DNA from 3 places in the Cellulomonas xiejunii genome. Region 2 is predicted to be linked to each of the others. Evidence: riboswitches for the same ligand, from Rfam matches in the RefSeq annotation. Region 2 holds a riboswitch; each other region holds the start of a gene.

The links. Region 2 has a riboswitch for S-adenosylmethionine ahead of NP048_RS15085 (aminotransferase class V-fold PLP-dependent enzyme). Riboswitches for the same ligand answer to the same signal wherever they lie in the genome.
Positions count from the first base shown of each region.
Region 1: it holds a riboswitch for S-adenosylmethionine, as region 2 does, so the genes downstream of both, NP048_RS00530 (methylenetetrahydrofolate reductase) here and NP048_RS15085 (aminotransferase class V-fold PLP-dependent enzyme) in region 2, are expected to answer to the same signal.
Region 3: it holds a riboswitch for S-adenosylmethionine, as region 2 does, so the genes downstream of both, NP048_RS17295 (hypothetical protein) here and NP048_RS15085 (aminotransferase class V-fold PLP-dependent enzyme) in region 2, are expected to answer to the same signal.

Region 1 covers NZ_CP101987.1:114,283-121,573, forward strand. Annotated here, with positions in the region: gene NP048_RS00520 (MalY/PatB family protein) at 1-392, opposite strand, end outside; gene metE (5-methyltetrahydropteroyltriglutamate--homocysteine S-methyltransferase) at 521-2,872, opposite strand; gene NP048_RS00530 (methylenetetrahydrofolate reductase) at 2,869-3,966, opposite strand; SAM riboswitch class I at 4,031-4,137, opposite strand; gene NP048_RS00535 (alpha/beta fold hydrolase) at 4,269-5,165, opposite strand; gene NP048_RS00540 (hypothetical protein) at 5,463-5,681, opposite strand; gene NP048_RS00545 (DNA-3-methyladenine glycosylase I) at 5,734-6,339, opposite strand; gene NP048_RS00550 (SCO1664 family protein) at 6,437-7,225, opposite strand; gene NP048_RS00555 (DUF3090 domain-containing protein) at 7,222-7,291, opposite strand, start outside.
Region 2 covers NZ_CP101987.1:3,273,327-3,280,617, reverse strand. Annotated here, with positions in the region: gene NP048_RS15105 (hypothetical protein) at 1-298, shown strand, start outside; gene NP048_RS15100 (O-succinylhomoserine sulfhydrylase) at 323-1,579, opposite strand; gene NP048_RS15095 (rhodanese-like domain-containing protein) at 1,576-2,019, opposite strand; SAM riboswitch class I at 2,024-2,121, opposite strand; gene NP048_RS15090 (GNAT family N-acetyltransferase) at 2,222-2,842, shown strand; SAM riboswitch class IV at 2,876-2,989, shown strand; gene NP048_RS15085 (aminotransferase class V-fold PLP-dependent enzyme) at 3,026-4,468, shown strand; gene NP048_RS19360 (GNAT family N-acetyltransferase) at 4,644-5,729, shown strand; gene NP048_RS15070 (pentapeptide repeat-containing protein) at 5,736-6,341, opposite strand; gene NP048_RS15065 (MaoC/PaaZ C-terminal domain-containing protein) at 6,544-7,291, opposite strand, start outside.
Region 3 covers NZ_CP101987.1:3,769,818-3,777,108, forward strand. Annotated here, with positions in the region: gene NP048_RS17280 (tetratricopeptide repeat protein) at 1-1,247, opposite strand, end outside; gene NP048_RS17285 (NYN domain-containing protein) at 1,411-2,259, shown strand; gene NP048_RS17290 (Rv0909 family putative TA system antitoxin) at 2,796-2,978, opposite strand; gene NP048_RS17295 (hypothetical protein) at 3,202-3,873, opposite strand; SAM riboswitch class IV at 3,892-4,001, opposite strand; gene NP048_RS17300 (DUF6318 family protein) at 4,354-4,950, shown strand; gene NP048_RS17305 (hypothetical protein) at 5,016-5,855, shown strand; gene NP048_RS17310 (Fic family protein) at 5,927-6,913, opposite strand; gene NP048_RS17315 (DUF6318 family protein) at 7,249-7,291, shown strand, end outside.

The sequences.
Region 1 (7,291 bases), 1.0 Mb from region 2:
TGCTCCAGGAAGGACCGGAACGGCGGGTACACGGGCGGGTTGATGACGACCGCGTCGCCCGGCGCCGAGACCAGACGGATCACCTCGACCGCGCCGAGCATGACGTCCGGGACCAGCCGCGTGCGGTCCACCGGGACGTCCCACCCGTGGTGCCGGGAGGCGAAGTCGGCGAACGCCTCCGCGTAGGCCGTGCCGCGCGGACTCGCAGGCCCGGCCTCGTACCCGGTGTCACCGCTGAGCAGCGCGCCGTGGACGGCGGACACGACCGCGTCGAGCGGACGCACGTCCATCTCGGCGACGAACGCCGGCAGCACGTCCTGCGGGTAGGTGTGCCACTTCAGGGAGGTGCGCCGTCGCAGCTCGGCGACCGGGACGTCGAACGGGGAACCCATGCCGTGCAGGGTAGACGGCGCGGGCCCCGGTGACCGGGCCGGCAGGGTGCCGTCGCTGGTGGCACGACGAGGCCCCGGCCGCCGCGGGTGCGGCGGCCGGGGCCTCGAGGTGTCGGCCGTCCGGGGCGTCAGAGGGACGCGCGGACCGTCCGGGTCGCCTGGACCAGGTGCTCGAGCGAGGGCGTGACCTCCTCGTAGCGGCGGGTCTTGAGGCCGCAGTCCGGGTTCACCCAGAGCTGGTCGACGTCGATGGTGCGGACCGCCTCGGTGAGCAGCTCGGTGACCTCGTCCTGCGACGGGACGCGCGGCGAGTGGATGTCGTAGACGCCGGGCCCGACGGCACGGGGGTACCCGGCCGCGGCGATGTCGCCGAGGATCTCCATCTTCGAGCGGGCCGCCTCGATGCTCGTCACGTCGGCGTCGAGACCGTCGATCGCCTCCATGATCTCGCCGAACTCCGAGTAGCACAGGTGCGTGTGGATCTGCGTCTCGGGGCGCACGCCGGCCGTCGACAGGCGGAACGAGCTGACCGACCAGTCGAGGTACGCGGCGTGGTCCTTCTCGCGCAGCGGCAGCAGCTCACGGATCGCGGGCTCATCGACCTGGACGATCCCGATGCCCGCCGCCTCGAGGTCGGCGATCTCGTCGCGCAGCGCGAGGGCGACCTGGTTCGCGGTGTCGCCGAGCGGCTGGTCGTCGCGGACGAACGACCACGCGAGGATCGTGACCGGGCCCGTGAGCATGCCCTTCATCGGCTTCGACGTGAGCGACTGCGCGTACTGCGCCCACGCGACCGTGATGGGCGCCGGGCGGGACACGTCGCCCCACAGGATCGACGGGCGCGTGCAGCGCGAGCCGTACGACTGCACCCAGCCGTTCTGCGTCACGGAGAAGCCGTCGAGGTTCTCGGCGAAGTACTGGACCATGTCGTTGCGCTCGGGCTCGCCGTGCACGAGGACGTCGAGACCGATCCGCTCCTGCAGCTCGACGACGCGGCGGACCTCCGCCTTCATCTCGTCCTCGTACTGCTCGGCCGTGAGCTCGCCCTTGCCGAAGGCGGCGCGCGCCTTGCGGATCTCCGGCGTCTGCGGGAACGACCCGATGGTCGTCGTGGGCAGCGCCGGGAGGTTCAGGCGTGCGGCCTGCGCGGCCTTGCGCTCGGCGAACGGGCCGCGGCGGAACTGCTCGTCGGTCAGCGCGGCGACGCGCTCGCGGACCTCGGGGCGGACGACGCCCGGGGCGGTGGCGCGCGAGTTCACGGCGTCCGACGCGGCGAGGAGCTGCTCGTGGATCGCCTCGCGGCCCTCGGTCAGGCCCTCGGCGAGCGTGGCGACCTCGCGGACCTTCTCGTCGGCGAACGCGAGCCACTGCACGAGCGCGCGGTCGAGCGCGGGCTCGTCCTCGAGCGTGTGCGGCACGTGGAACAGCGACGTCGACGTGCCGACCGTGACGGCCGCGGCGCCGAGGTTCTCGAGCTGCTCGAGGATCGCGAGCTTCTTGTCGAGGTCCGCGCGCCAGATGTTGTGGCCGTCGACGACCCCGCCGACGAGCGTCTTGCCCGCGAGACCCGTGACGGGGACCGTCGGGGCGTCGCCGCGGACGAGGTCGAGCGCGAGGCCCTCGACGTCGGTGGCCGCGACCACGGGCAGCGCCGAGCCGAGGTCGCCGTACGAGGCAGCGAGCAGGATCGCCGGACGCTGCGGGCGCGCGAGCTCGGTCGCGAGCACCCGGTACGCGCGGGTCGTCGCCTCGGCCAGCACGTCGGCGGACACCCCGACGGAGTCGGAGACCAGCGCGGGCTCGTCGATCTGCACCCACGTGGCGCCGGCTGCGGCGAGCTCGGTGAGCAGCCGCACGTAGACGGGCAGGATGTCGTCGAGGCGGTCGATCGGGGAGAACCCGGCGGGCGCGTCCTCGGTCGGCTTGGCCAGCGCCAGGTACGTTACCGGGCCGACGACGACGGGCCGCGTGAGCACGCCGTCGGCGAGCGCCTCGGTGAACTCCGCGACGGGGCGGTCGGACGCGTACCGGAACTGCGTGTCCGGGCCGATCTCGGGCACCAGGTAGTGGTAGTTGGTGTCGAACCACTTGGTCATCTCGAGCGGCAGGTCGTCACCACGGCCACGGGCCACGGTGGAGTACCCGGCCAGGTCGAGACGGCCGTCCGCGTCCTGCAGGTCCGCGAAGCGGGCGGGGACGGCGCCGACGAGCGCGGTGGCGTCCAGCACGTGGTCGTAGAAGGAGAACGCGCTGGGGATCGCGGGGGCGTCGGTCGCCAGACCCAGCTCGGCGAGGCGCGTGCGCGTGCGACGACGCAGGTCGGCGGCGACGGCCTCGACCTCGTCCGCGGACGTGCGGCCGGCCCAGAACGCCTCGAGGGCCTTCTTGAGCTCGCGGCGCGGGCCGATGCGCGGGTAGCCGAGGACGGAGCCGGCGGGGAAGGCCGGGGTCGCCGGCTGGGCGGGCGTGGTGTCGGTCATGACAGGTTTCCTCGCGGTGTCGTCGTGGAGGCGTCGGCGGGGTGGCCGTCCGGCGCGGTGAGGTCGGGAGTGGTGACGGCGTCGGGGGCGGTGACCGTGCAGCGACGGCCGCCGATGAGGTCGGCGCCGTCGAGGAGGTCGAGCGCCGCCTCGTGCTTGTTGTACGTGTAGACGTGGACGCCGGGCGCGCCGCCGTCCAGGACCCCGTTGACGAGGTCGACACCCGCGCGGGTGCCGCGGCGGTGGCGCTCGACCGGGTCGTCGGTGGACCCGAGCAGGTCGAACAGCCGGCGGGGGACGGGCACGCCCGTGAGCTCCTGCAGGCGCAGCAGCCGGGCGGGGTCGGTGGTCGGGATGATGCCCGGCACGATCGGGATGGTGACGCCGGCGGCGCGCGCCTCGGCGACGAGCCCGAGGTACGCCTCGGCCTCGTAGAACACCTGGGTGATCGCGAAGTCGGCGCCGGCGCGCTGCTTGGCGAGCAGGGCCTGGACGTCCTGGGCGCGGGTGCCGCCGGTGGCGTGGTTGCCGCGGGGGAACGCGGCGACGGCCACCGACAGCGGGCGGACCCGGGCGCGGACGGCCTGCGCGGCGCTGCGGCCGCACCGGCGGCTCTCGATGTCGCGCAGCAGCTCGACGAGCTCGGCGGCGGTGTGCACGCCGTCGGGGTGCGGGCGCCAGTCGGGCTCGCCGGCGGGCGGGTCGCCACGCAGCGCGAGGAACGAGCGCACGCCCTCGTCGAGGAACTCCTCGACGATCGCCGTCACCTCTTCGCGCGAGGTCCCCACGCAGGTCAGGTGGGCGATCGGGGTGAGGGAGGTCTCGCGCAGCAGGCGGCGGACCATCGCCCGCGTGGTCTGGCGGGTCTTGCCGGCCGCGCCGTACGTGACGGAGACGAAGTCGGGCTCGACGGTCTCGAGCTCACGCACGGTCGACCACAGGCGGGGTGCCGCGTCGGGGTTGCGCGGGGGGAACAGCTCGAAGGAGACGGTCGGACGGTCCAGTGCGCCCGCCTGCTCCGCGCGTCGCCGCGCGGTGCGCGAGTGCTGGGGTGCGGTGACCGTCTCGGTCTTGATCTCGACCACGGTGCTCATCGCGCCGTGGGCGGGGTCATCGGGCGGGTGCTGCCGCACGAGGGGTCGGTGGCACGGGGGCGCACGTTCATCGTCACTCCATCGTTCCTGGCGGAAGCACCCACACCCTCGCGAGGAGGGGGGTTGCTGCGGCGTCGTCGAGCCAGGTCTCTCAGCCGCTCTGGATGGTCGTGCGAGAGCATAACGGGTCGGTCTGTGCACCCGAACGGGGCGGTCGGTGCGTGAGACGCCGGCCAGCGGCTCGCCGACCGGTCACGAGTGTGCGGCGCGGCGCAGACCACCTGGACTGTCCCACCGCGGCGTCACCCCGCGGGATCGACGCGGTCCCAGAACGACCGAAGGCGCAGGGCCAGTTCCGCCGGAACCTGCATCGGCAGGGAGTGCGTCGTGCCCGGCCACACGTCCACGACCGCGTTCGGCAGGGTTCGTGCTCGCGTCGCCGCCCTCTCGCCTCCGGCCAGGGAGCGGCGACCGGCGATGGCGACGTAGACGGGCTGTGTGAGCCTGCCGAGCTGTTCGCGCGAGAGGGGACGTGGGGTGGGCAGGTCGCTCTGGAAGTGCTCGACCGCGGCGGAGATCATCTCGCCGATCGGCGTCCGGGCCCTCACCTCGTCGACCTCCACCCCACCGAGCGCGGCCAGGGCGTGCTCTCGCCAGCTGCTCGGGCCAGGCACGAGGGAGAGCGTCGCCCACACGAAGGTGGACGGCGGGGGCCAGCGCAGGACGAAGGCGGGCTCGAGCAGGCCGATGCTCGCCACACGGCTGGGGAAGCGCAGCGCGTGGGCCGCGGTCGTCGCCGCGCCGAACGAGTGGCCCAGTGTGTGGACGACGCCGACTCCGAGCCCGTCCAGGGTCTCCTCGACCCAGGTCGCCTGATCGCCGGCCGTGGACAGCGGTACGGACTGCTCCGACAGCCCCGCGTCCCCGAGGGCATCCACCGCGAAGACGGTCCTCTCCGATCGAAGCAGGTCGGGGAGGTTGTCCCCCCACATGGGCACGCCGGCGCTGCGGCCCGGGAGCAGGACGACGGGGACGGACGTGTCGCGTACCCCCTCCCAGCGGAACCCACGGACGCAGCCGAACGACGTGCCCACCTCGAACCCGTCGGTGGGTGGTGGCAGCGCCGCCATCGCAGCCTCGTACGCGCGCACGTACGCTGCGCGGGCGTCGGCGCTACGGAAGTGTCCGATCGTCCTCATGGCTCCTGCCCGTTGGCCGGCGACGCATCAGGTAGGCGCCGAAGACGACGAGCCAGACCACCCACAGCACCGGGCGGCCGAGACCGGCCGGGCCAACGGCGTCACGATCGTCGACCCACGCGTACGCCGAGCGTGGCTGCGGTCAGGAGCGCGAAGCCTGCCACGACGTCGAGCGTCGCATGCCACGAGGGCAGGAGCCAGCTGATCCACCTGCTGGGGGAGGGCCGATCAGTGTCGCGGCCAGGAACGTCCGTTGATCGTGAACAGGGCGGCGTGCCGACCCCGCGCCGCGACGTGTCAGCGGCGCCGGCGGTGCAGGCGCGACGTCGTCTCGCGCGAGGTGCGCTGGTGGGGCAGGCCGAACCACGACGACGTCGGCGCAGCGACGGGGACGCGGAGCAGTCCGTCCTGGACGGCCTCCAGGACGTACGGGTCGGGATCGCCGGCGGACAGCCACGCGTCGTGCGCCTCGCGCACGGCATCCTGCCGTCCGTCGTGGTCCACGTGGTCCGTCATGTGCGGCACCCTAGCCCGTCGTCCGCGGTCTGCCGACCCTCGGTCGCGTGCGTCACTCAGGGGGAGCAGCGCGCTCGGCGGCCTCACCGCCGTTCGTCCGGCGCACCACGAGGCAGCCGTCCAGGTGGTCGTCCACCACCCCGCACGCCTGCATCGCCGCGTACGCCGTGGTCGGCCCGACGAAGCGGAACCCGTACCGCTTGAGCTCCTTGGCCAGGGCTGCGGACGCGGCCGTACGACCCGGGACCTCGGCCCACGTCCGCGGCCGGGGACCCGGCTCGCGGGCGTACGACCACAGCACCTCGTCGAGCGTGCGCCCCGACTCGTGGAGCGCCAGCAGCGCGCGGGCGTTGTCGATCGTCGCCTCGATCTTGGCCCGGTTGCGCACGATCCCCTGGTCCGCCAGCAGCCGCGCCACGTCGTCGTCCCCGTAGGCCGCCACGACCTGCGGGTCGAACCCCGCGAACGCCTCCCGGAACGCGGGCCGCTTGCGCAGGATCGTGATCCACGCCAGGCCCGACTGGAAGGCCTCCAGGGAGACCCGCTCGTACAGGGCGTGCTCGTCATGCACCGGCACCCCCCACTCGTCGTCGTGGTACGCCGCGTACAGGGGGTCGGCGCCACCGAAGCAGCGGAACGGTGCGGGCGTCGTGGTCATGCACCGAGTGTGCTCCGCGGGCCCGACGCGGGGGACGCGCGCGGCAGGACCTGGGGACGAGCCCGTCACGCGGCGGGGCTGTGGTCGGCTCACCCGCTCAGAAGAGGGGCCACGGCACGGGCGACGCGCCGCCGTCGGGCGCGGGGAACCGCCCGCTCGCCAGCAGCCGGTCGCACCGCTCGGCGAGCGCGTCGACCTCCGGTGTGGTGAGCAGCGTGGCGAGCTGCTGCCCGAGCTCCCCGGCGACCTCCGACCGCACGAGCCGCACACCGGCCGTCTCGTCCGCGTCGAAGGGCTCGCCGACCCAGCCCCACAGCACCGTGCGCAGCTTGGGCTCGGTGTGGAACGTGACGCCGTGGTCCACGCCGTACCGGTGGCCGCCGGCCACGGGGAGCACGTGCCCACCCTTGCGGTCGGCGTTGTTCAGCAGCACGTCGAGCACGGCCATGCGGCGCAGCGCCGGGGAGTCCTCGTGGACCACCGCCACCGGTCGGCCGCGCTCGTCGGTCCCCTCGAGCACGGTGCGCCACCCCTGCGCCGGCACGGCCGAGGTCGGGACGACGTCGACGGGGTCCTGCTGCGGGTCCGGCTCCTGCCACAGCTGCACCATCCCGGGCCCCAAGGGCCCGTCACGCAGCCAGGTGCGCGGCACGACGTCCCAGCCGAGGGTCTGCGAGACGAGGTACGCCGCCACCTCCCGCAGCGCCAGCGTGCCCTCCGGGAAGTCCCACAGCGGCCGCTCGCCGGCCACCGGCTTGTAGACGACCGCGACGTCGCGGATCGTGCCGACGAACGTCGCGTTGGACGCGGCGGTGAGACGGCCGACGATCCGCAGCTCGTCGCCGTCCAGGTCGACGCCGCGCGGCTCGTCGTCCGGTGAGGTCACGCGCCGTCGGGTGGTGCGCAGACGTGGCCGTCGGGGTCGATCGGCTCCCCGCACCGGACGCAGAGC
Region 2 (7,291 bases):
CGTCACGGCCCTGCTCGCCGCAGGGGCCTCGGAGTCCGGGCAGGTCACCGGTGCGCAGGCCGGGTCGCACGTGCTGCGCGTCGTGTGCACGTCGTCCGACGGTGGGCCCGTGACCGTCACCGTGACCGCGGGCGACAGCGAGCTGACGTCGTACTCGGCGCCGTGCGTGCCGGTGTTCCAGGGCGGCACGACCATGGCCGACAGCGACGCGTTCGAGGTGCCCGCCGGTGACCTCGGCATCAGCGTCACGGCCGCAGCGGAGTCCACGGTCGCGGTCGGGCTGGTCCCGGCCGGCTGACGGCGGCCGACCAGGCCCGACGCGTCAGGCGCCCAGCGTCGCCAGGGCGCGCTCGAGGTCGTCGCGCAGGTCGGCGACGTCCTCGAGGCCGACCGACAGTCGCACGGTCGCCTCACCGATGCCGACGGCGGCACGCCCGGCGGCGCCGAGCCGACGGTGCGTCGTCGTCGCGGGGTGCGTGACGATCGACTTGGCGTCGCCCAGGTTGTTCGAGATGTCGACGACCCGCAGGGTGTCGAGCACGCCGAACGTCGCCTTCTTCGCGACCTCGGGCGTCGCCCCGTCCGGGACGGCGAGGTCGAACGTCACGACCGTGCCGCCACCGGTCTGCTGCGCACGCGCCAGGGCGTGCTGCGGGTGCGACTCCAGGAACGGGTAGCGCACGCGTGCCACGCCGGGATGCTCCTCCAGCCACCGCGCGAGCGTCAGCGCCGACGCCGCCTGGTGCCGGACCCGCAGGCTCAGGGTCTCCAGGCCCTTGAGCAGCACCCAGGCGTTGAACGGCGACAGCGACGGCCCGGTGTTGCGCAGCAGGGTCTGCACCGGGCCCCGCACGTAGTCCGACGACCCGAGGATCGCCCCGCCGAGGACCCGGCCCTGACCGTCGATGTGCTTGGTCGCCGAGTACACGACGACGTCGGCACCGTGGTCGAGCGGGCGGGAGAACACGGGAGTGGCGAACACGTTGTCGACGATGACCTTGGCGCCGGCGGCGTGCGCGAGACGGCTGACGTGCGCGATGTCGACGAGGTCCTGCATCGGGTTGGACGGCGTCTCGAAGAAGACGACGTCCGCGGGCGTGGCGAGCGCCTGCTCCCACTGCTCCGGGACGTGCCCGTCGACGTAGTCGGTGCGCACGCCCCACTTCGCGAGGATCTCGTCGAAGATCACGACCGACGAGCCGAACAGCGCCCGGGCCGCGACGACGCGCGAGCCGGAGCGCACCAGCGCGGCGAGCGACGTGAAGACGGCCGACATGCCCGTCGCGGTCGCGTAGCAGGCCTCCGCGCCCTCGAGCAGGCGCAGCCGCTCCTCGAACGTCGAGACCGTCGGGTTGCCGTACCGCGAGTACAGGAAGCGGTCGACCTCCCCGGCGAAGCCGGCCTCGGCCTGGGCGGCGGTGGGGTAGCTGTACCCCTGCGTGAGGAACACCGCCTCGGACATCTCGCCGAACCCGCTGCGCACGAGCCCGCCGCGCACCGCGAGCGTGTCGGGCCGCAGGGTGGAGCGGTCGACGCGGTGGTCGTCCCAGTCGCCGGGGCCGGGGGGCGGCGTGCTCACGGCTGGACCCACGGCAGGCCGTCGGCCCGCCAGCCGGTGTGGCCGCGGTGGCCGTCCGGCCCGGTCGCGCCCTCGAAGCCGTCCAGGACGTTGTACGCCGGCCCGTAGCCCGCGGCCGTCGCGGCCTGGGCCGCGCCGATGGACCGCTGGCCGGACCGGCACAGGAAGACGACGGGTCGCCCGTCGCCCGGCGTGACGCCCGCGGCCGCGACCTGCTCGACGAACCGCGGGTTCGGCTGCCCCGACGGGTACGACACCCACTCCACGAGCGCCGCCTGGCGCCCCAGCGCGCGCAGGTCCGGGACGCCCACGTACCGCCACTCGGCGTCGGTGCGCACGTCGACGAGCACGGCGTCGTCGCGCTCGGCGAGCAGGTCCCAGGCCTCGGTCGGCGTGATGTCCCCGGCGTAACCGGGGGCGGGGCGCGGCTGCACGCTCATGGTCCTCCCATCGTCTCTGGCGGTAGCACCCTCGGCCACGGTCTCCCGTGCGGGTTGCTGCGGCGTCGTCGAGCCAGATCTCTCGGCCGCTCTGGATGGTCGGGCGAGATGCTACGCCACGTCCCTCGGCGCCCGGCAGGTCGTCTCAGATCGGGTGCGCGACCGTGCGCGTGGTCCCGGGGGCGTGCCAGGGTGGTGGGCGATGGACGCCCCCGACGACCTCCTGCTGCGCCCCGTGACACCGGACGACGTGCCTGCCCTGACGCGTCTCCTGCACGACGCGTACGCCGAGCTCGCGGCGCAGGGGCTGAACTTCACGGGCGCGTCGCAGGACGAGGTGACGACCGCGAGCCGGAGCCTGAGGGTCGGCGCGTCGTGGGTGCTGGCCGAGCCGGGAGGGCGCCTCGTGGGGACGGTCGCGGCGTCGAGCCCTCCGGGCCGGGGGATCAAGGCCCTGACGGACCTCGCGCTGGAGCCGGACCGCGTCTGGCTCAACCAGCTCGCCGTGCACCCGGACGTGCGACGTCGCGGGCTCGCGACCCTGCTGTGGCGGACCGTGCGGGAGTGGTCGCTCGAGCACGGCATGCGCTCGGTGGGTCTCGACACCGCAGTGCCCGCGGTCGCGCTGCGCGACCTGTACCGGAGGTGGGGCTTCGTCGAGGCGGACACCGTGCAGTGGCCGGGCAAGACGTACCGCAGCGTCGTCATGGTGCACGACCTGACCCGGTCGGGTGCCCGCGGCAGCACCGGCGCCGTCGTCGGCGGCCGGCGTGTTCCCGGACGTGAGGTCTCGGATGCTGGACGGGACCCGCATCCGCGTTGACACGCGCGCCCGGTCGCGTCGATCCTCGACGCAGGTCATGAGCGCCAGCGTCAAGCCCCGGCTCGCTGGCCGGCAACCCTCCTCCGCGGTGGGGTGCCCCGGGTGACGACCTGGCCGTGCGCCGTTCGGTGCCGGCAAGCGCGGGACCCCTCGGGTCCCCGGACCGTTCCCGGAGGGGTACCCATGACCACCATCACCGAGCTGCTCTCGTGTGCCGACGAGGTCTCGGGCACCGCGACCTCGGCCCCGGCGGCGCGTCCCTCGGGTGAGCCGCTGCTGCCCGTCGTCGGCGCGTCGACGACCGTGCCCCTGGTCGACGGCACGAGCCGCGCGTACGCCAACCTCGACTGCGCGGCGAGCGCCCCGGCGCTCGAGGCCGTCACGGCACGCATCACCGAGGTGCTCCCGCTCTACGCGTCGGTGCACCGCGGCGCCGGGTACCTGTCCCAGGTCTCGACCGCGCTGTACGAGACGTCGCGGGAGTCGATCGCGCGCTTCGTGGGTGCGCGTCCGGACGACGTCGCGATCATCACGCGCAACACCACCGACTCGCTCAACCTGCTCGCGGGCGTCGTGCCCCCCGGCGGGGCGGTGCTCGTCCTCGACGTCGAGCACCACGCCAACCTGCTGCCGTGGGTGCAGCGCAGCGGCGGCGGCCACGCGGGGACGGGTCGCGTCGCGACGGTGCTGCCGCTGCAGCCGACGGTCGCGGCGACCCTCGACGCGCTGCGGACCGAGCTCGCGCGCCTGCCCTACGCGCTCCTGACCCTCACGGGGGCGTCGAACGTCACGGGGGAGTCGCTGCCGCTCGACCGCGTGGTCGAGATCGCGCACGCCGCGGGTGCGCGCGTCGCGGTCGACGGCGCCCAGCTCGTGCCGCACCGCGGGTTCTCGCTCGCGGACACGGAGGTCGACTACGTCGCGTTCTCCGGCCACAAGACGTACGCACCCTTCGGCGCGGGTGCGCTGGTGGGACGCCGGGACTGGCTCGACACGGGCACGCCGTACCTCGCAGGGGGAGGTGCGGTGCGCGACGTGCGGACCGACCGGACGGTCTGGCAGCCGGCACCGGCACGCCACGAGGCGGGTTCGCCGAACGTCCTGGGGGCCATCGCGCTCGCCCAGGCGTGCGACACGCTCGCCGCGCTGCCGGCCGGTGCGCTCGAGGCGCACGAGCAGGCGCTGCGCACGCGCCTGGTCACCGGTCTGGAGTCGCTCGACGGCGTGCGCGTCGCGCGGATCTGGCCGGACTCGGCCGACCCGGTCGGGGTCGTGACGTTCACCGTGGGCGACCTCAACCCGGGGCTCGTCGCGGCGTACCTGTCGGCCGAGCACGGCATCGGCGTGCGCGACGGCCGGTTCTGCGCGCACCCGCTGCTGGCTCACCTGGGCGCGTCGAACGGTGCCGTGCGCGCGTCGGTCGGCGTCGGGACGACGACCGAGCACGTCGACCGGCTCGTCGACGCGCTCGGCGCGCTCGTGCGGCGCGGGGCGCAGGCCGAGTACGAGGTCGTCGACGGGTGCTGGTCCGTCGTCGACGACACGCGCCCGCTCATCGAGGTCGCGGGCCTGGACCACCTGGCAGCCACCGCGGCGGCCGCCTGCGGCCCTGCCCTCGACGACTGAACCCACTGCTCTACTGCCGCCCTCCCGCCGTCCTGCCCCCCACTCCCACCGGCGAACTCGTCGTTCGGCGGCTTCTCACGGCTCATACGCCGCCGAACCGCAGGTTCGGCAGCGGCGCGTCTCAGCAGGTGGGCGGGCGGACGAATGCGGGATGCTCTCGACCGAGCATGGGCGCGTGCTGCACGAACTCACGCTCGAGGGTCACGGTGTCCGGCTCGCCCCGCTCGCGGTCGAGCACGCCGAGGCGCTGGCGCGATTCGTGGACGACCGCGTGTGGGCGGGCATGACGTCGCCGACACCCCGGGGTGCGGACGGCCTGCGCGACGTCGTCGAGGCCGCGCTGACGACACCCGCGAGGTACGCGTTCGCGGTGCTCGTCGACGGGGAGGTGGTCGGCTCGACGTCGTTCTACGACGTGGACCTGCGGATGGGCCGCCTCGAGGTCGGGCACACGTTCTACGCCCCGCGCGTCTGGGGCACCCACGTGAACCCCGCGTGCAAGCGGTTGCTGATGTCGCAGGCCTTCGAGACGTGGGGCGTCGCGCGCGTCGCCTACCGCGTGGAGGCGCGCAACGCGCGGTCGATCGCGGCTGTCACGAAGCTCGGCGCGCGTCCCGAGGGGCGGCTGCGCGGTCACCGGGTCGCGGCGGACGGCACACGTCAGGACTCGCTGTACTTCTCCGTCCTCGCCGACGAGTGGCCGGACGTCCGGTCGCGGCTCGACGCCCGCCTCGCGGGGCGGGACGTCGCCGACGAGCGCACGTCGGTGCTGCTGATCGGGGGTCGGTCGGGGGTCGGCAAGTCGACCGTGGCGTCGGCCGTCCACGACCTGCTCGTCGCGCGGGACGTGCCGCACGCCGTCGTCGAGGGAGACGTGCTCGACCTCGCGCACCCCGCGCCCTGGGAGCACGGCGTCGCCGCGGCCAACCTCGCGGACGTGTGGCGCCGGTACCGGGCGCTGGGGCACAGGCGGCTGGTCTACACCAACACGGTGTCGGTCCTGGAGGCAGACGCTCTCGCGGCCGCCGTGGGGGACCGCCCGCGCGTGACGTCCGTGCTGCTCACCGCGTCGGACGACACCGCCCGGGAGCGTCTGGGTCGCCGGGAGCACGGTGCGTCGTACGACGCGCACGTGGCCCGCTCCGACGCGGCGGCAGGCCGGCTCGAGGCCGCGGCGGCCGACGCCGTGCACCGGGTGGCGACCGACGACCGCAGTCCGGCGGAGATCGCCGCGGAGGTCGTCGCGCTCGCGGGGTGGTGACGCAGGTCAGTCGTCGACCACCAGGCCGACGTGGTGCGCCAGCAGGGGCGCCAGGTCCAGCAGCTGGTCGCGCGTGACCTTCGCGCCGCCCAGCCCGCCGACGCCCTCCAGCACGTGCAGCCGCGCACCGCGCAGGTCGCACTCGGCGAGGCGGGCCTCGGTCGTGTCGAGGCGGCGCACGTCGCAGTCGACGACCACGAGCCGCTTGACCCGCGCGTGGCTCAGGTCGAGGTCGCCGAGCGTGACGTCCACCAGCCGCAGCTCCTGGACCGTGGACTCGCGCAGGTCGAGGTAGTCGATCTTGCCGCCGGTCACGGTCACACGCGTCCACGTCGAGGCGAACGCGGTGAACGCGCCGACGCGCAGGTCGGTGAGGGTCACGTCGCGCCACGTCGAGGCCGGAGCCCGCAGCGCGCCGGCCCGCACCGCCGTCCACGACGTGTCGAGGACGCGCGCACCGTCGAGCACGACCCCGTCGACGTCGCAGTCGTCCATCTCGCACTCGAGGAACCGCGCGCGCGACGCGTCCCGCCCCGTGAGGTCGAGGCCGTGGAACCGCACGGCGTCGAGGTCGGCGTCGGGTTCGAGGTCGTACGCGTCGCCGGTCAGCATCCCCCGAGCCTGTCACGCCCCACCGACCCACCCGCCCCCCCTCGCGGTGAGAGCGCGATCCAGTCACCCGCGAGGGGTGCTGGATTGCTCTCTCACCGCGAGAGGGTGATCCAGTTGCGGGTGGGGGTGTGCTGGATTGCTCTCTCACCGCGAGAGGGTGATCCAGTTGCGGGTGGGGGTGTGCTGGATTGCACTCTCGCGCTCAGGGTGCGGGCGGGTCAGGGGTGGGGGGAGGGGGCAGCCTGCGGACCTTGCCCGAGAGGTGGAGGCGGCCCGTGCGGGGGTGCCAGACCGTGAACTCGTGCCCGTCGTCGAGCGGGGCGACGCGGACGTCCGGCGTCGCGGGCAGCAGGACGGGCGCCGCGAACTCCACCGACCACGTGAACGCGTCGCCGCGCGCCGCGCCCACGTCGGCCAGCGCGCGCGACGCGGTGTACATGCCGTGCGCGATCGCTCGCTTGAACCCCAGCGCGCGCGCGGTCACCGGGGACAGGTGGATCGGGTTGCGGTCGCCCGACACCGCGGCGTAGCGCCGACCCACGTCGGCGGGCAGCTCCCAGCGCCCCGTGCGCACGGGCGGCGTGAACGCGGGACGCTCGGAGTCGTCGCGGGGGGCGTCGGGCAGGCGCACGCCCTTGGCGAGGTACGTCGAGACGCCGCGCCACGCGACGTCGCCGCCGGACGCGACCTCGGTGACCAGGTCGACCTGCGTGCCCGACCGGTGCGGGCGCAGGTCCTGCGCCCACGCGCGCACGGCCAGCCGCTCGCCCAGCACCAGGCCGCGGCGCTGCTCCACGCGGTTGGCGAGGTGCACCATGCCGAGCAGCGGCAGCGGGAAGTCGGGGCGCACCATGAGCGCCATCGCCACGGGGAACGCCAGGACGTGCACGTACCCGGCGGGCAACGCGTCCGTCGCGGGCTCGTGCAGCAGGTGCTGGTAGGCCGTGAGG
Region 3 (7,291 bases), 500 kb from region 2:
GTGGCGTCGGCGTCGTCCAGCACGACCAACCACCGCCAGTCGGAGACCACGAGTGCCTCGAGCACCGTGCGGGCCCGTGCATCGAGCGCATCCGGTCCGTCGACCGGCACGGCTCCCAGCCCGGGAACCCGGTCGAGCACCGCCGAGAACGCATCGCGGACGGCGTCCGGGCCGGCGGAGTCGACCCAGACGAGGAGCACCTCCGCGTCGTCACCCTCCCACGCGAGCGCGTCCTGCATGACGCGTCGTGCGACGAACGACTTGCCGTGGCCCGGTCCGCCACGCAGCCACACCCTGCGGTCACCGTCCGACGCCCAGAGCCGCTCGATCTCGTCGTCGACGGCCCGCCGGACGTACGCGGCGCCCACGGTGGCGACGGGCCCGACGACGATGCGACCGTGAGGACGCCACGGTTCCGCGGGCGTCGGCCGCCGGACGTCGCTTGCCGGACCCGGCGCACCGGGGGCCGCCGCGTCGATGCTCGAGACCTTGACCTGCCGCCGCCCGCGAGCGTCGACGACGATCATGAGCGCCATCGAGGCGCTCGGCAGCGGCGAGGGTGCGTCCCGGAGGAGCTCCTCGGCGACGAGGACCGCCAACCGCGCGCCCTTCGTGCGGAAGGCCTGCCCTGAGGTGGCGTCGGCCGTTCCCTCACCCAGCCCTGTCAGCCTCGTTCGTGTGCGCTCGGTGAGCAGCTCCGCCGCGAGGTCCCGGTTGCCGTCGGAGGACGCGATGGCCGCACTCGTGCGCCGTCCTCCGACAGTGATCTCCTGGCCGCTCCGGATCGGCAGCTTGGGTCGCTGCTCGTTCTGCTCGAGGTTCCAGTACACCTGCGCGATCTTCCGGAAGCCCACCTCGCTCACGGGCGCGCTCCTGTTGAGGAACGCCCGCGCTGCGGGCTCGTCGGAGAGTCGGACGACCACCTCGTACAGGCGACCGCGCAGCGCGTCGGCGTCCTGCTCGATCTCCGGGACGCAGGCCCGGAGAAGGGCCATGGCCCGGGACGGCGGGGCGACGTCGTCGAACTGGCTGGTGGACAGGTCACGGTGCTCGGACAGCCCGTACCTCTTCGCGAGTTCGTTGACGTACGCGGCCACGACGACGAGCGGATCGGCCGGCACGGGCTGGTCCGCCGGGGGCCCGTGAAGGACGCGGTAGAGCTCCGCGCGCTCCGGTCGTTGCTCAGCACGGCTCGTGAGCGCCGCGAGGAGATCGCCGTCGACCTTCAGCTCCGGTTTCACCGTCACGACCAGAGCCTGGCAGTGCCGAGGGGTCGCGGAGAACCTCCTTTCGGGGGGCCACCCGGGCACTGACCGGGGCATACGGAGGAATTCCTGGTCTGGATGCCCCTTCTGCGTCCCGCCATCGTCGTGCCATCACCTCACCGACGCAGACCCGAAGGAGCGCACCATGGCACGCACCGCACGCATCGACTCCGAGCTCACGAGCGCATACCGTGCCGACGGCCGGCGCCGAGCACACCGTCTCCCCGTGTGTCCCGCGACCGGCCTGGCGCGGTACCGCGACCGGCACCAGGCCCGCGACGGGGCGAAGGGTGCGACCGCGGGCTCGTCGAGGCTGACCATCAGCCCGTTCGCCTGCCCGGACTGCCGCGGGTTCCACCTCGACACGCAGCCGGACCGGACCGCACGTCCGGTCCACGGGCGCGGGCAGTCGGCACCGAGCCCCCGCACGGAGCCGGCCGGCACCCGGCGTTACGTCCTCGTCGACATCGAGAACGTCACGCACGGCGCGAAGGACGCACCCACCGAGGTCGCTGCGCTCTGGCAGCGCCTCGAGCACGCCGCGCGGATCTCCGAGGGCGACCACGTCGTCGTCGGAGCGGCGCGCAAGGTCGCGCGCCGCTACCGGCACGCCGTCCACGGGGACGGGATCCGGTGGGTCGTGGGCGCCGACGCACCGGACGGTGCCGACCATGCCCTGCTCGCCGCCATCGACCTGCACCGTGTCGCGAAGCGCTACGACGAGCTGGTCATCGTCTCCGGGGACCACTGCTTCGAGCCGCTCGCCCGCCGCGCGAAGGCGCACGGTCTCACCGTCCGGGTGGTCACGGCCGAGAACGCCGACCCGCGGTGCGGCCGGACGCTCTCGCGCCGGCTCGCCAGCGCCGCGGACACCTGCACCCGGGTGCACCGCCGGACGCGGGCGCACGAGCGCGCCATCACGGCCATGAGGACGGTCGCCCGCTGCAGTGCACGGCCCGCCGTGGCTGGGGCCCCCGCGAGCGTGACCGCGTGACCCGGCGTGCTCCTGCCCGCGATCCCGAGCGCGCGCCGTCGCCGGTCAACCCGGTGCCCCCTCGTGCTTCCGTCGACGGCGGCGCGCCCGCGCCGCACCCCACCCGACCCATCGAGAGGAGGTGATCGACATGCCCAAGTACTCCACGTCCAGGCAGTCTGCTGCGCGTAGCGTCAGCTCGGCCCGGCTCCAGCAGCCGTCCGGCCGGAGCCACGCCTTCGGTGGCTACGCCAAGGTCAGCTACGGCAACGGGACCTACCGCATGCGACCGAGCTCGCGGTAGCACCCACGACGGAGTCCCGTCGCCTCGCCCACAGCGCGGCGACGGGACTTCGCCGGTCCCGCGCCTCCCACGGCGACTGAGTCTGCGCCTCGCCGTGGACCGGGTCCGACCTCCTCAGTCGTCCTCCCGCCGACGCCGGACAGCCCCCGTCCCCGTCGGCTCCGTCTCCGTCGCGCCCGCGCCCGTCACGTCCTTGCTCAGCCGCTCCCCGCCCGTCCGGGCCGGGCACCGCGCCCGGCCCGGACGGAGGTCGTCACTGGTCGCCGATCTTCTTGTCCGCCGCCGACTGCGCCTTGTCGAGCTGCTCGTCGTGCTTGCCGCCCGTGGCGGACGACGCCGCGTCGGACCCCTTCTCCAGGGCCGCGTCGCTCCCCTGCTCGCCCTTCTCGCCCTGCGCCGCGTCGGACGCCTTGCCCTTGAGGTCGTCGATGCCCATGCGTGTCCCCCTCGTCGATCACTACGGAAGGTCTGCCCGGCGCACGGGGCGACGAGCGGGCCGCACCGGGCGGCCCCGGCGCCGTTCCATCCTGCGTCGACCCCTGGACACCCGCACCCGCACCGCGGGATCGGGGCGGCACTGCGCCCGCCGAGGGCCCGACCCGATCGGCACATCGCGTCGCTGTGACCAGCGGGAAGTCACGCTCCCGAGTCGGCGGCCGTCAGCAGTCGCCCGCTGGGGGCAGAGCGATCTCGTAACCGAGTCCCTGCAGGGCTCGGACGTGATCGATCCCGTCGTCGTGGCTGCCCGGCAGGTCCCAGGGCGACACGAGCCGGCCCGTCGCGTCGGCCTCGTAGATCACCGTGATTCCTCGACCGTCGCGCTGGTAGGCCAGGACGAGCACCCAGTCGATCGGGGCGTTCGCGAGCCGGCCCAGCTGGTAGGGCGGATCGAGGTGGTAGAGCGTGGCCGTGTGCGGGGGGACGAGGTCAGCGCCCTCGGCGTCCGCCCGCGGCTGCAGCATGGCGACGAGCCACGCCACCTGCGTGCCCGGCCGACGCGTCGTCACTCGCGCGCAGGGGGTCCAGTGCTCGCGGGACGTGACGGCGACGTACCGTCCGCCGACGCGCACGACCCCGAAGTCGTACACCCACACCGTCGGGTCGGCGGTACGGAGGTGCTGCACGAATGGCTTGAAATCGTGCAGCCACCAGCTCGCCCGCTCACCCGAGGGACCGACGAGCTCGATGCGATGCGGACCGACCCGCGTCAGCCGCCACGGGGTGCCGTCAGCCCGGACGGCGCGGGCGACGAGGTCGGGCTGGACGACGTGACCGGGAGCGTCGGAGATGCACGCGAGGTGGGTGGGGTCGTCGAGGTGCAGATCAAGCACGGGGTACTCCGTCAGGTCGAGCAGCTTCCCGTACCGGCGGCACGGGCGGATCTTCCTCCGGGGGCACCGTGCGCTCTGCGCGGTTGCCAGTCGGCCAGCCGGAGGGCTTGAGGCCGAGCTTCGTGATCGGGAGACACCCTAGGACCCGCGGCTGACATGGGGGTGGTCGGCGTCATCGGCGTGGCGCGGGAGACCGACCGCTCTGGCTGCTGGCACGTGCGCGCTTGGCTGGCTCCTTCCTGGTGGGCGGGCGTCAGGAGAACCTCGTCACCGACCGACACCAGAGCCCGACGCCCTGAGGCACGGGGCCTCAGTCGACGCACGACACGTCGCGCCACGGCATCGCGCCCCTCCGTCCGGTCCGTCAGCGGCCGTCCTCACCACGCGACGGGACCGGCCGATCGCGACGCCGCGGCGAAGTTGTCCCCAGATGCGGGACGACCTCACCGCCGAACCGCTTCGAACCAGTACCTTCCGGACATGCAGATGCGTGCACAGGTCGCCGTCGTGGTCGTTGCCATTGCGTTGGCGACCTCCGGCTGCGCCACTGATGCCGACCCCACGGACGACGCCACGTCGCAGCCGCCTGTGACGGCGACGGCGACGCCCACCCTGTCGCCGACGCCCTCACCAACGGTGGACGTCACCGTCCCACCAGTACGACCCGAGGCGATGGCGACACCGAGCGCCGACGGCGCCGCGGCTGCCGCGAGCTACTTCATCTCGCTGTACCCATACATCAACGCGACTGGTGACCTAGCGGAGTGGAACGCGCTGTCATCGCCCGAGTGCAGCTTCTGCTCAGGAATCACGGCGAACGTGACTGATCTGCATAGTCGTGGACACCGAAACGTTGGGGGCGCGGAGATCCTCGCTGCGTCAGGCACCGAGGTGGATGCCGGACGGTGGTACTCCGCACGCCTTCACGTGCGGATTGATGCGTCCGTGGACCTGGACGCCGAAGGGCGAGTCCTCGAGGACCACCCTCTAGAGGACCGTGAGATCGACATTGTCATGACCTGGTCCGATGGGTGGACGATCGACGAGGTCGGCCCGGCCGCGGCACCGGCGTCATGATCAAGAGCCATGTTCGGAGCATCACTTGCCGGACGGCGATTCTCCTCATCGCGACCACTCCATTCGTGACAGTCCTTGCCATTCCGGCTGCGGCCGAAGGAGAGCCGCGGTTCGGCAGCGAGCTCTCGGAGGATGTCGTACGCGTCGCGGTCGATCGCTCCGAGCAGCTCGCTCGCGAGAACCGGGTGATCCCGCCCGAGCTGCAGCTCTTCCGCTACGAACGCGCCCCGCAGTGCCGTGAGGTCGCCGGGATCTGGACCAAGGGCTCGGCGGACGGCACCTGCCCCGAGCTCGCCGACCTCGCCGGAGCGATCCAGCAGTGCGAAGACGGCGACACCATGGTCCTGCCGATGTGGCGCCAGGCCCGCACCACACCCGCGGCGGCTTGGGGACCCTGGCAGCAGATCGACGCCGGCGGCTGCGGAGTCGACCTGCTGCCCGTCCTGACCGAGGCCGACTTCCGCCTGCTGCCGATCCCCGCCCCGACCCTCACCCTGCAACCGGACCGCGGCTGGGTCCTGATCAACATCGAGACCATCGCCTCCACCGACCCCACACCGGTCACCCTGCGCACCGAGCTGCTCGGCTACGGCATCACCGTCGAAGCCACCCCCACCCGCTGGACCTACGACTTCGGCGACGGCCACACCCTGACCACCCGCTCCCCCGGACACCCCTACCCCGACCACGACGTCTTCCACGAGTACGAGAACCCCGGCACCACCACCATCACCCTGCAAGCCGAATGGACCGGCCGCTACCAGATCGACGGCAACCCCACCTGGCGCGACATCACCGGCACCGCCATCACCACCACCACCTCCCCACCCTTCACCATCGAAGAACGCACCAGCCGCCTCGTCGCCGACCTGTGCACCGACAAACCCAAGCCACCCGACTGCTGAGAGCCCGTCAGCATGCGACTTCATCGAACCCCGAACCCGGCGCCGACACGCTGCTGAGGACGCCCCACGCCTCAGCCGCGCGCTGCGGACCTGTACTTCGATGCGATGTACTCGTCGACCCATGCTCGACTGCTGCGCCACTGCCCGTTCTCGGCACGCTGCGCCTTGAGCCGGCCTCGTTGCGCAGCGTTGCGCAGGGCCAGGTGGCTGACCTCGGGTGTCGCGAGTGATGCGAGCGGGACCAGGCGCTCGGCTCCCGCCAGGGCAGGGACCATGAAGCGCAGGATGTTGTCCAGCACCGCACGGGCGATCTGCTCGGCAAGCGGCCCGTAGTTACCGGCATCCGCCTGACGCAGTGCGCGCAGGTAACGCTCGCGCTCCCTCTTCTGGATGATCGCCGGCGCATACCCCAAACGGCACAGGATCAGGTTCATCAGCAGCCGCCCGGTCCGCCCGTTCCCGTCGATGAACGGGTGGACCTGCTCGAAACCCGCATGGATGGCAGCGATCGCCTCCATCGGGTGCGCCGCCGACGCACGCACCGCCTCGACGCTGTCGAGCCAGTCCCTCAGTCGCGGCTCGACCAGAGCATGCGACGGTGGCTTCATCCCGCCGGGGAACGAGTGGATGTCATGCCGCCGAAAGCTGCCCGGCCCCTCGTGAGGTCCGGCGTCCGGGTTCGGCGCGACGTCCCACACCGGCGTCATCGCCATCCGGTGCACGTACCGCACGTCGGTGAGCGTCAGCAGCTCACCGCCGCCGACAAGGTCCGGCACGACGGCCTGGGCGTACACCCACTGTGCGGCATCGGCGTAACCCTTCACCTCCATGTACTCGGCGAGCTGCCGGTCACCGACCGCGCGCCCTTCATGAAGGAGCTGCTCGACCTCACGCAGCACCAACGTGTTGCCTTCGAGGGCCGTCGAGTTGTGGGCGTCGTGCACCCACAGCTCGTCCCAGATGGCGCGGGCCTCTGCGGGCGACGGCAGGCCCCCGAGCTGGTCCCGGACCTCCGAGATCGCCTCGTCGAGGGAGCGATACACGGCTTGGCGGCTCATCCGACCGGGTCCACCACGACGGACGGCCATGAGACTCCTCAGTTGCTACGGTCGGGCCCTTGGAATCAAACCATTGCAACCGAGCGGTTTGCAACGCTTGGCTTCGGACAATGAGACCGCAGCAACGACGTTGGCGGATCCGGATGAGGGGGAGCCGGCGCCCGTCGGCGGACAGGACTTCGTGCGAGGACCTCCACCGCGGCCCCACGGCTCGTGTCCACAGATCTGGCCGACCATCACCTCGCCGTGCGCAGAACCGGTACTTTCCCGACATGCCCACACGTGGAACGGGACGACGCGCGCTCTCATTGCTGGCGTTGACGCTGGCACTGGGGATGGCACTGGCGGGGTGCACGAACGGCGGCAACGCCCCGCCTA